One region of the Streptomyces sp. NPDC001922 genome, then DNA from elsewhere that is predicted to be linked to it. Evidence: riboswitches for the same ligand, from Rfam matches in the RefSeq annotation. Region 1 holds a riboswitch; each other region holds the start of a gene.
The links. Region 1 has a riboswitch for thiamine pyrophosphate ahead of ACFYYR_RS12250 (thiamine ABC transporter substrate binding subunit). Riboswitches for the same ligand answer to the same signal wherever they lie in the genome.

Region 1 (3,607 bases):
CGGGGAGAAGCCGTTCCGCGCCGGTCAGGTGTCGCGCCACTACTTCGCGCGGTACGCCCACGACCCGGCCGACTGGACCGACATCCCGGCCGCGGCCCGGGAGAAGCTGGCGGCCGAGCTGCTGCCCGAGCTGATGTCCGTGATGCGGCACGTCTCCTGCGACAACGACACCACCCGCAAGACGCTGTGGAAGCTCTTCGACGGGACGCTGGTGGAGTCCGTGCTGATGCGCTACCCGGACCGGGTGACCATGTGCATCTCCTCGCAGGCGGGCTGCGGGATGAACTGCCCGTTCTGCGCCACCGGGCAGGCCGGTCTGGACCGCAATCTGTCGACCGCCGAGATCGTGCACCAGATCGTCGACGGGATGCGGGCGCTGCGGGACGGCGAGATCCCCGGAGGCCCCGCCCGGCTGTCGAACATCGTCTTCATGGGGATGGGCGAGCCGCTGGCCAACTACAACCGGGTCGTCGGCGCCATCCGCCGGCTCACCGACCCCGAGCCCGACGGCCTCGGTCTCTCCCAGCGCGGCATCACCGTCTCCACGGTCGGTCTGGTGCCGGCCATGCTCCGGTTCGCCGACGAGGGCTTCAAGTGCCGGCTCGCGGTCTCCCTGCACGCGCCGGACGACGAGCTGCGCGACACCCTGGTGCCGGTGAACACCCGCTGGAAGGTGCGCGAGGTGCTCGACGCGGCGTGGGAGTACGCGGAGAAGTCCGGCCGCCGGATCTCCATCGAGTACGCGCTGATCAGGGACATCAACGACCAGGCGTGGCGGGCCGACCTGCTCGGACGGCTGCTCAAGGGCAACCGGGTGCACGTCAACCTCATCCCGCTCAACCCGACGCCCGGTTCCAAGTGGACCGCGTCCCGGCCGGAGGACGAGAAGGCGTTCGTCGCCGCGCTGGAGGCCCACGGTGTGCCGGTGACCGTCCGCGACACCCGCGGCCAGGAGATCGACGGGGCCTGCGGGCAGCTGGCCGCCTCCGAGCGCTGACCGGAACCGGCCCGGGGCGGACCCGGGCCGGTTGCTAGGGTGTGTTCGAATACATGCAGATTCCGACAGGGGAGCGCCACAGCGCTGAGAGTGCGGCAGCGAGCCGCAGACCCTCGAACCTGAACCGGGTCATTCCGGCGTAGGGAGTTCGGTCACCACTCAAGCTGTTGCGCCTCGCCCGGCCGCGCTCCGCGGCACCGGGCGGGGCCGCGTCTCTTCCTGGGCGGGAGTCCGGAGCCGACGGTTCCGGGGAACGCAGCCAGGAGGAACTCAGTGAGCACCACCAGCAAAAGCACGGCCAGCAGAAGCACCACCGGAAGAGTCGCCGCGGCCGTCCTCGCGGCAGCGGTCGGCATACCCGCCCTGGCCGCCTGTGGCGGAGGGGACTCCGGGAACGGCGCCTCGTCGAAGACGGTCACGCTGGTCACCCACGACTCGTTCAACGTCTCACCGGCCGTCCTGAAGCAGTTCGAGAAGCAGAGCGGCTACACGGTGAAGCTGCTGCCCGGCGGGGACGCCGGTGCCGCCGTCAACCAGGAGATCCTCTCCCGGGGCAACCCGCGCGGGGACGTCTTCTTCGGGGTGGACAACACCCTGCTGTCCCGTGCGCTCGACCACGACCTGTTCACGCCCTACGAGGCGAAGGGCCTGGCCGGGGTGGACCGGAAGCTCCAGCTCGACGCCGCCGAGCACCGGGTCACCCCCGTCGACTCCGGTGAGATCTGCGTCAACTACGACCGGAAGTACTTCGCCGACAAGAAGCTGGCGCCGCCGAAGACGTTCGCCGACCTGACCGAGCCGCGGTACAAGAACCTGCTCGTCACCGAGAACGCCGCCACCTCCTCGCCCGGCCTCGCCTTCCTGCTGGGCACGGCCGCCGAGTACGGGGAGTCCGGCTGGCAGGGCTACTGGAAGAAGCTGAAGGCCAACGGCGTCGAGGTGGTCGACGGCTGGGAGCAGGCCTACAACGACCGGTTCTCCGGCTCGGCCGCCGGACGGAAGGGCGACAAGCCGCTCGTCGTCTCCTACGCCTCCAGCCCGCCCGCCGAGACGATGGGCGTGAAGCCGCAGCCGAAGCAGGCCCCCACCGGCGTCGCGACCGGCACCTGCTTCCGGCAGATCGAGTTCGCCGGGCTGCTGAACGGCGCGAAGAACGAGAAGGGCGGCAAGGCCCTGCTCGACTTCCTGCTGACCAAGCGTTTCCAGGAGGACGTGCCGCTGCGGATGTTCGTCAACCCGGCGCTGCGGGACGCGAAGGTGCCCGGGATCTTCACCCGGTACGGCGCGAAGATCGACGACCCGGCCACCCTGGCCCCGCAGAAGATCGCCCGGCACCGTGAGCAGTGGGTCGAGCAGTGGTCCTCGCTCGTTCTGAAGTAGCCGGACCCCGGGGAGCCGGCCGGCGCGGCGCGCGGCGGCCGGTCCCCGGGGGCGCGGTGCGGTTCGGCCTGATGGCCGTCCCGCTCGCGTTCTTCGCGCTCTTCTTCGCCTACCCGGTGGCGGCCATCGTCGGCCGTGGCCTCCGGGAGGGCGGCCAGTGGCGGACCGGCCGGATCGGGGAGGTCCTGACCGACCCGGACGTGCTGGACGTGCTCTGGTTCACCGGGTGGCAGGCGGCGGCCTCGACCGCGCTGACCCTGGCGGTCGCGCTGCCCGGCGCGTACGTCTTCGCCCGATTCGACTTCCCCGGCAAGCAGCTGCTGCGGGCGGTCGTGGCCGTGCCGTTCGTGCTGCCGACCGTGGTGGCCGGATCGGCCTTCCTCGCCCTGCTGGGCCGCGGCGGCATGCTCGACGCGCTGTGGGGCGTCCGGCTGGACACCACGGTCTGGGCGATCCTGCTCGCCCACGTCTTCTTCAACTACGCCGTGGTGGTCCGCACCGTGGGCGGCCTCTGGGCCCAGCTCGACCCCGGCCAGGAGGAGGCGGCCCGGGTGCTCGGCGCGAGCCGGTTCGCGGCCTGGCGCCGGGTCACCCTGCCCGCGCTGGCCCCGTCGGTGGCCGCCGCGGCGCTGATGGTCTTCCTCTTCACCTTCACCTCCTTCGGCGCGGTCCAGATCCTGGGCGGCCCGCGCTACGCCACCCTCGAGGTGGAGATCTACCGGCAGACCGCGCAGCTGCTGGACCTGCCGACCGCCGCCGTGCTGACCCTGGTGCAGTTCGCCGCCGTCGCCGGGATCCTCGCGGTGCACGCCTGGACGGTGCGGTGCCGGGAGTCGGCGCTGCGGCTGGTCGACGCGGCGACCACGGCCCGGCGCCCTCATGGGGCGGGGCAGTGGGGGCTGCTCTGGGCGGTGGTCGCGGTCATCGGGCTGCTCCTCGTGCTGCCGCTGGGTGTGCTGGTGGAGCGGTCCCTCGCCGGGCCCGACGGGTACGGGCTGACCTTCTACCGGGCGCTGCAGTCGTCGGCCGCCAGTGGCGGGACCTTCGCCGTCGCCCCGCTCCGGGCGGTTCTGAACTCGGTGCAGTACGCCCTGGCGGCGACCGGGATCGCCCTGGTGGTGGGCGGACTCGCGGCCGCCGCGCTCACCCGCGCAGGGGCTCCGGGGAGCGTCGGCCGCCCGTTCCGGCGGCGGCAGGCCGGGCCGCGGAGCGGCGGGCGGCTGATCCGCG
Region 2 (3,607 bases), on a different contig from region 1:
GATGCGCGAGGGGGCGCTCACGGCAGCGCGGGAGGCCGTCGCGGAGCTGGCGGGCGTGGGTTCCTGACGCCGGCCGGGCACCGGACCTACGCCGCGCCCCCGGCTCGTCCGTGGACGGGCCGGGGGCGGTGCGTTCGCCGGCAGGGGCGTGCGGTCAGTCCGCCAGCGGCAGATAGACCCGGTTCCCGCTCGCCGCGAACTCCTTCGACTTCTCCAGCATCCCCGCCTCGATCTCCGCCGGGTCGGCGCCGGAGTCACCGCCGAACTGTTCGGTGATGCTCCTGCTGATCTTCATCGAGCAGAACTTCGGACCGCACATGGAGCAGAAGTGCGCGGTCTTTGCGGGCTCCGCGGGGAGCGTCTCGTCGTGGTAGGCCCGTGCCGTGTCCGGGTCGAGCGCCAGGTTGAACTGGTCCTCCCAGCGGAACTCGAACCGGGCGTCGGAGAGCGCGTCGTCCCACGCCTGCGCGTCCGGATGCCCCTTGGCGAGGTCCGCCGCATGCGCCGCGATCTTGTACGTGATGACACCGGTCTTCACGTCGTCCCGGTCCGGCAGGCCCAGGTGCTCCTTGGGCGTGACGTAGCAGAGCATCGCCGTGCCCCACCAGGCGATCATCGCGGCGCCGATGCCCGAGGTGATGTGGTCGTACGCGGGCGCCACATCGGTCGTCAGCGGGCCGAGCGTGTAGAACGGCGCCTCCTCGCAGATCTCCTGCTGGAGGTCGATGTTCTCCTTGATCTTGTGCATCGGGACGTGGCCCGGGCCCTCGATCATCGTCTGCACGCCGCGGGACTTGGCCACGGAGTTGAGCTCGCCGAGCGTCCTCAGCTCCGCGAACTGCGCCTCGTCGTTGGCGTCCGCGATCGAGCCGGGGCGCAGCCCGTCGCCCAGTGAGAAGGTGACGTCGTAGGCCGCCAGAATGTCGCAGAGCTCCTCGAAGTTCTCGTAGAGGAAGCTCTCCTTGTGGTGCGCCAGGCACCAGGCGGCCATGATCGAGCCGCCGCGGGAGACGATGCCGGTCTTGCGGCGGGCGGTGAGCGGGACGTAGCGCAGCAGCACGCCGGCGTGGACCGTCATGTAGTCCACGCCCTGTTCGGCCTGCTCGATGACGGTGTCCTTGTAGATCTCCCAGGTCAGTTCCTCGGCCTTGCCGTCGACCTTCTCCAGTGCCTGGTAGAGGGGGACGGTGCCGATCGGGACGGGGGAGTTGCGCAGCACCCACTCGCGGGTGGTGTGGATGTTGCGGCCGGTGGAGAGGTCCATGACCGTGTCGGCGCCCCAGCGGGTGGCCCAGGTCATCTTCTCCACCTCCTCCTCGATGGAGGAGGTGACCGCGGAGTTGCCGATGTTGGCGTTCACCTTCACCAGGAACCGCTTGCCGATGATCATCGGCTCGATCTCCGGGTGGTTGACGTTGGCCGGGAGCACCGCGCGTCCGGCGGCGATCTCCTCGCGCACCACCTCCGGGGAGACGTTCTCGCGGAGCGCGACGTACTCCATCTCCGCGGTGATCTCCCCGCGCCGGGCGTACGCGAGCTGGGTCACCGCGGCGCCGTCCCGGCCCCGGCGGGGCTGCCGCGGACGGCCCGGGAAGACGGCGTCGAGGTTCTTCAGCCCGCCGCGCGGCGAGGTGTGCTTGATGCCGTCGTCCTCGGGGCGCAGCGGCCGCCCGGCGTACTCCTCGGTGTCGCCCCGGCCGACGATCCAGTTCTCCCGGAGCGGCGCGAGTCCGCGGCGGACGTCCGTGCCGACGGCAGGGTCGGTGTACGGGCCGGAGGTGTCGTACAGCGTGACGTCCCGGCCGTTGGTGAGGTGCACCTGCCGCACCGGGACCCTGAGGTCGGGGCGCGATCCGGTCAGGTAGCCCTTGTGCCACCCGATCGTCTTCGCCTCGTCCGCAGTCGAGTCGTCCGCAGTCGAGGCAGGCGTGTGTGCATCCTGGATGGTCATGAGACCTACTCCCTACGCCGGCATTACCCGGTAACAGGTTCGGCGGTCGACGCAGCTGTGAGGTCCGGGGTCTTCCCCGGGTCCGTCCGTCAGCGCCCTCTCAGCCCGGTGCTCCGAGCTCCCGCGTGTGCAAAGTGCCTTCACGTTAACGGTTCGTTCCGGAAGGTGAAAAGGGGGGCTGCGGGGGCGCGGTCCCGGCCCGGGCGCTCCCCCGGTTCCCGCTCGGTGAACTCCGCTGCGCACGGGCCGGTGTGCGCGGCGTGCGGCCCGTCCGGAAGGCAGCGGGCCGTACTCGCGGGTACCGGTGGCGCGGGTTCCGCCCGTTCCCGCTCTTGCGATGATCGGTCGGTGACCCCATCGCCCGATGCCCACGCGCACACCCACAGCCACGGTCCCGCCGCGCCCGTCTCCCGGCACCTCCGCAAGGTCATCGCGGCGGTGCTGATCCCGTTCGCCGCGGCCGTCGTGGCGGGGCTGGTCGTCCTCTGGCCGGGCGGTGTGCCGGACCACAAACCCTCCGGGGTCGGCTTCGACCGGAAGACCGAGTCGGGCCGGGTCCTCACCGTCACGGCGGTGAGCTGCGCCAGCGCGGGCGGCGGGTCCCAGCAGCCGCCCGCCTCCGGTGGGCCGGAGCAGCAGCCCCCGCAGGGGCAGGGCGGTGCGGGCCGGGACGGCGGTACGTGCAAGAAGGCGACCGTGGAGATCACCTCCGGCAAGGACAAGGGCCGGAAGTTCGACGAGATCGTCCAGCCCGACGCGCCACGGCAGTTGGAAGCCGGGCAGGGGGTCGTCGTGGCGTACGCCCCGGACGCGCCGCGGGAGTTGCAGTACTCGGTCACCGACGCGGACCGGACGGTCCCGATGGCCCTGCTCGCGGGCATCTTCGCGATCGCGGTGGTGGCCGTCGGCCGGCTGCGGGGTCTGTTCGCTCTGATCGCGCTCGCGGTGAGCTTCGCGGTGCTGTCCCTGTTCATCCTGCCGGCGATCCTGCAGGGGTCGAATCCGCTGGTGGTGGCGGTGGTGGGGAGCAGCGCCATCATGCTGATCGCGCTGTACATGTGCCACGGCGTCAGCGCCCGGACGTCCGTGGCCGTGCTGGGCACGCTGATCTCGCTGCTGCTGATCGGCCTGCTGGGCTCGCTGTTCATCGGCTGGGCGCGGCTGACCGGCAACACCTCGGACGAGACGGGACTGATCCACGGTCTGTTCCCGGGCATCGATCTGAGCGGTCTGCTGCTGGCCGGGGTGGTCATCGGTTCGCTGGGCGTGCTCGACGACGTGACGGTGACGCAGACCTCGGCGGTGTGGGAGCTGAAGCAGGCGGATCCGACGATGTCGGTACGCCGGCTCTACCGGGCGGGCCTGCGCATCGGCCGGGACCACATCGCGTCGGTGGTCAACACCCTGGTGCTGGCCTACGCGGGCGCGGCGCTGCCGCTGCTGCTGCTGTTCTCGGTCGCGCAGAGCAGTGTGGGGACGGTCGCGAACAGCGAGATCGTCGCGGAGGAGATCGTGCGGACGCTGGTGGGCAGCATCGGTCTGGTGGCGTCGGTGCCGGTGACCACGGTCCTGGCCGCGCTGGTCGTCTCGGCCGACCGCCCCGCGGCCGCGGAGGCGGACGGGGCGGTTCCGGAGCGGACGGGGCGGGGCCGCCGC
Region 3 (3,607 bases), on a different contig from region 1:
GGCCCGCTCCGGGTCGATCCGCGCGCCCCGCTCGATGAGCTTGCGGCCCTGCGCGAGGTCACGCGGACGGCCCACCGCCAGCAGCGCGACCAGCACGCCGTCCCGCAGCCAGCACACCGACCAGGAGGCGCCGTCCGGATCGCCGCGCCGGACCGTGGTGTCCGCGGCGGCGTGGTGCCCCGCGTACTGGACGAACCGGCCGAACTGCTCGGACCAGAAGTAGGGCACCGGGTCGTAGACCTGCGCCTCGGCCGCTCCGCCGATGATGTCGGCGGCCACCGTGCGGGGCCCCTGGAGCGCGTTGTCCCAGTGGTGCACGAGGAGCCGCTCCCCGTACCGGGCGGAGGGGAAGGAGGCGCAGTCGCCGACCGCGTACACATCCGGTGCGGAGCTGCGCAGCCGGTCGTCGGCGCGGACCGAGCCGTCGGGGCAGAGCTCGATGCCCGATCCGGCCAGCCAGCCGGTCGCGGGGCGGGCTCCGATGCCGACCAGTACGGCGTCCGCGGGGAGCCGCGTGCCGTCCGCCAGCAGTACGGCGCCGGGCTCCACCGTCTCCACGCGCGCCCCGGTGATCAGCCGGGCGCCGCTCTCCTCGTACCAGCCCCGCATGGGCTCGGCGACCTCGGCGGGCAGGGCCCCGGCGAGGGGGCGCTCCGCGGCCTCGACGACGGTCACCGTGCAGCCCGCCTCCAGCGCCGCGGTCGCGAACTCCGCGCCGATCCAGCCCGCGCCGACCACCACGACGTCCTGCCGCGCCGCGAGCACCGGGCGCAGCGCCTCGGCGTCGTCCAGGGTGCGCAGCAGATGCAGGCCCGGCGCGTCGCCGCCGGGGAGGGTGACGGGGTCGGCGCCGGTCGCGATGACGAGCCGGTCGTACGGCACGGGCCCGGCCGCGGTCTCCACCACGTGTTCACCGGGGCGCACGGCGGTGACCCGGCGGCCGAGGAGCAGGTCGATGCCGAGGGCGGCGAAGTCGATCTCGAAGGCCGAGCCGTCGGCCTTGCCGAGCAGGACGGCCTTGGACAGCGGCGGCCGGTCGTACGGCTGGTGCGGCTCGGCGCCGAGCAGCGCGACACCGCCGGTCCAGCCCTGTTCCCGCAGCGCGACGGCGGTCTGCACCCCCGCCATGCCCGCGCCGACGATGACGACCCGGTCCCCGGTGTGCTGCCTGTCCTCACTCACACGGTCACTCTAGGTCCGCGGCGGGGGCCCGCCGCAGACCCGCGCACCGAGATCTCTGACACAGCATCATGCGGGGCTTCCGCGGGAAGGCGGCTTGTCCCGTCCGGCCTCGGGCCACCTGCCGGTCCCGCCGCCGGCCGTCCGCGGCCCGGCCCCGGGGCCCGGTACGGGGGGCCGTTCCGGTTCGCCGCTCCCTTCATGGGCCGGAAGGCGGCACGTTAAGGTGACGGCCGTAGAGCACTCGCGGGAGCCCGGACGGACCGGGCTGAGAGGGAGGCTGACCGGCCTCCGACCGTACGAACCTGATCCGGGTCATGCCGGCGAAGGGAGGGGCTGGACGCCCATGCACGCGCCCGAGAACGGCACCCCCGAGAAGAGCGCCCCGGCGCACGGGACCGCACCGCACACCGTCACCGCACAGCGCGGGACCCCCCGGCACACCACCGCGCAGCACCGTCATGACGTCCTCGTCGTCGGGGGCGGCATCATCGGCCTCGTCACGGCCTGGCGGGCGGCGCAGCGGGGGCTGCGCACCGCGGTCGCCGATCCGGTGCCCGGCGGGGGCGCCGCGCAGGTCGCCGCCGGGATGCTGGCGGCCGTCTCCGAACTGCACTACGGCGAGGAGACCCTGCTCGGCCTCAACCTCGCCTCCGCGGAGCGCTATCCGGAGTTCGCCGCGGAGCTGGTGGAGGCGAGCGGCCAGGACGTCGGTTACCGCGCCTGCGGCACCCTGGCGGTCGCACTGGACGCCGACGACCGGGCCCATCTGCGGGAGCTGCACGCCCTCCAGGTCCGCTGCGGGCTGGACTCGCAGTGGCTGACCGGGCGCGAGTGCCGGCGCCTGGAGCCGATGCTCGCGCCGGGCGTGCGCGGGGGGCTCCGGGTGGACGGCGACCACCAGACCGACCCCCGGCGGCTGGCCGCGGCGCTGGTCACCGCCTGCGAGCGGGCCGGCGTGGTGCTGCACCGCGGGTGGGCCCGGGAGCTGCGGGTGGTCCGGGACCGGGCGGTGGGGGCCGTGCTGGAGGACGGCACCGAACTGGCCGCCGGTCAGGTCGTCCTGGCCGGCGGCAGCCACAGCGGCCGCCTCGCCGGGGTCCCCGAGGCCGTCGTGCCGCCGGTCCGCCCGGTCAAGGGCCAGGTCCTGCGGCTGCGGGTGCCCGGGGCGTACGCGCCGTTCCTCTCCCGGACCGTACGGGCCGTGGTCCGCGGCGGGCAGGTCTATCTGGTGCCCCGGGAGAACGGCGAGCTGGTGCTCGGCGCCACCAGCGAGGAACTGGGCTGGGACACCACGGTCACCGCGGGCGGGGTGTACGAACTGCTGCGCGACGCCCATGAGCTGGTGCCGGGCATCACCGAACTCCCGCTGGTGGAGACCCGGGCCGGGCTGCGCCCCGGTTCGCCGGACAACGCCCCGCTGCTGGGACCCACCGCCCTGCCCGGACTGCACCTGGCGACCGGGCACTTCCGCAACGGCGTGCTGCTCACACCGGTCACCGGCGACGCTCTGGCGGAGGTGCTGTGCACCGGTGAACTCCCGCCCGAAGCCCGTCCGTTCAGCCCGCTGCGCTTCACCTCCGGAGGCCCCGCGGCCCCGGTGTCCGACGCATCCGACGCCCCCGTACGGCAGGAGCAGCCCGCGTGACCGTCTCCGTCAACGGCGAACCCCGCGAGGTCCCGGAGGGCACCACGCTCGACCGGATCGTCGCGACGCTCACCACCGCACCGGCGGGTGTCGCCGCCGCGCTCAACGAGGCCGTGGTGCCGCGGGGCCAGTGGCCCGCCACCGCACTCGGCGACGGCGACCGCGTCGAGATCCTGACCGCGGTCCAGGGAGGCTGACCATGACCGACACCACCGCTCCGACCGGCACCACCGCTCCGCCGGACACGGCCGCGGCCGATCCGTTCACCCTGGCCGGCACCACCTTCGGCTCCCGGCTGATCATGGGCACCGGCGGCGCCCCCAGCCTGGACGTGCTGGAACGTTCGCTCATCGCCTCCGGCACCGAGCTGACGACCGTCGCGATGCGCCGGCTGGACCCGACGGTCCAGGGCTCGGTGCTGTCCGTGCTCGACCGGCTCGGCATCCGCGTCCTGCCGAACACCGCGGGGTGCTTCACCGCGGGCGAGGCGGTGCTGACCGCGCGGCTCGCCCGGGAGGCCCTGGGCACCGACTGGATCAAGCTGGAGGTGGTGGCGGACGAGCGGACGCTGCTGCCCGATCCGGTCGAGCTGCTGGACGCCGCCGAAGTGCTCGTCGACGACGGCTTCACCGTGCTCCCGTACACCAACGACGACCCGGTCCTCGCCCGCAGGCTGGAGGACGTGGGCTGTGCCGCGATCATGCCCCTGGGCTCGCCCATCGGCTCCGGGCTCGGCATCCGCAACCCGCACAACTTCCGGCTGATCACCGAGCGGGCGCG

Region 2: it holds a riboswitch for thiamine pyrophosphate, as region 1 does, so the genes downstream of both, thiC (phosphomethylpyrimidine synthase ThiC) here and ACFYYR_RS12250 (thiamine ABC transporter substrate binding subunit) in region 1, are expected to answer to the same signal.
Region 3: it holds a riboswitch for thiamine pyrophosphate, as region 1 does, so the genes downstream of both, thiO (glycine oxidase ThiO) here and ACFYYR_RS12250 (thiamine ABC transporter substrate binding subunit) in region 1, are expected to answer to the same signal.

What each region holds. Positions count from the first base shown of each region.
Region 1 covers NZ_JBIASV010000006.1:83,927-87,533, reverse strand. Annotated here, with positions in the region: gene rlmN (23S rRNA (adenine(2503)-C(2))-methyltransferase RlmN) at 1-997, shown strand, start outside; TPP riboswitch at 1,055-1,161, shown strand; gene ACFYYR_RS12250 (thiamine ABC transporter substrate binding subunit) at 1,271-2,377, shown strand; gene ACFYYR_RS12245 (ABC transporter permease) at 2,353-3,607, shown strand, end outside.
Region 2 covers NZ_JBIASV010000009.1:48,366-51,972, forward strand. Annotated here, with positions in the region: gene ACFYYR_RS17850 (hypothetical protein) at 1-67, shown strand, start outside; gene thiC (phosphomethylpyrimidine synthase ThiC) at 155-1,951, opposite strand; TPP riboswitch at 1,944-2,086, opposite strand; gene ACFYYR_RS17860 (YibE/F family protein) at 2,300-3,607, shown strand, end outside.
Region 3 covers NZ_JBIASV010000011.1:326,408-330,014, forward strand. Annotated here, with positions in the region: gene ACFYYR_RS22435 (NAD(P)/FAD-dependent oxidoreductase) at 1-1,128, opposite strand, end outside; TPP riboswitch at 1,416-1,528, shown strand; gene thiO (glycine oxidase ThiO) at 1,526-2,827, shown strand; gene thiS (sulfur carrier protein ThiS) at 2,824-3,024, shown strand; gene ACFYYR_RS22450 (thiazole synthase) at 3,027-3,607, shown strand, end outside.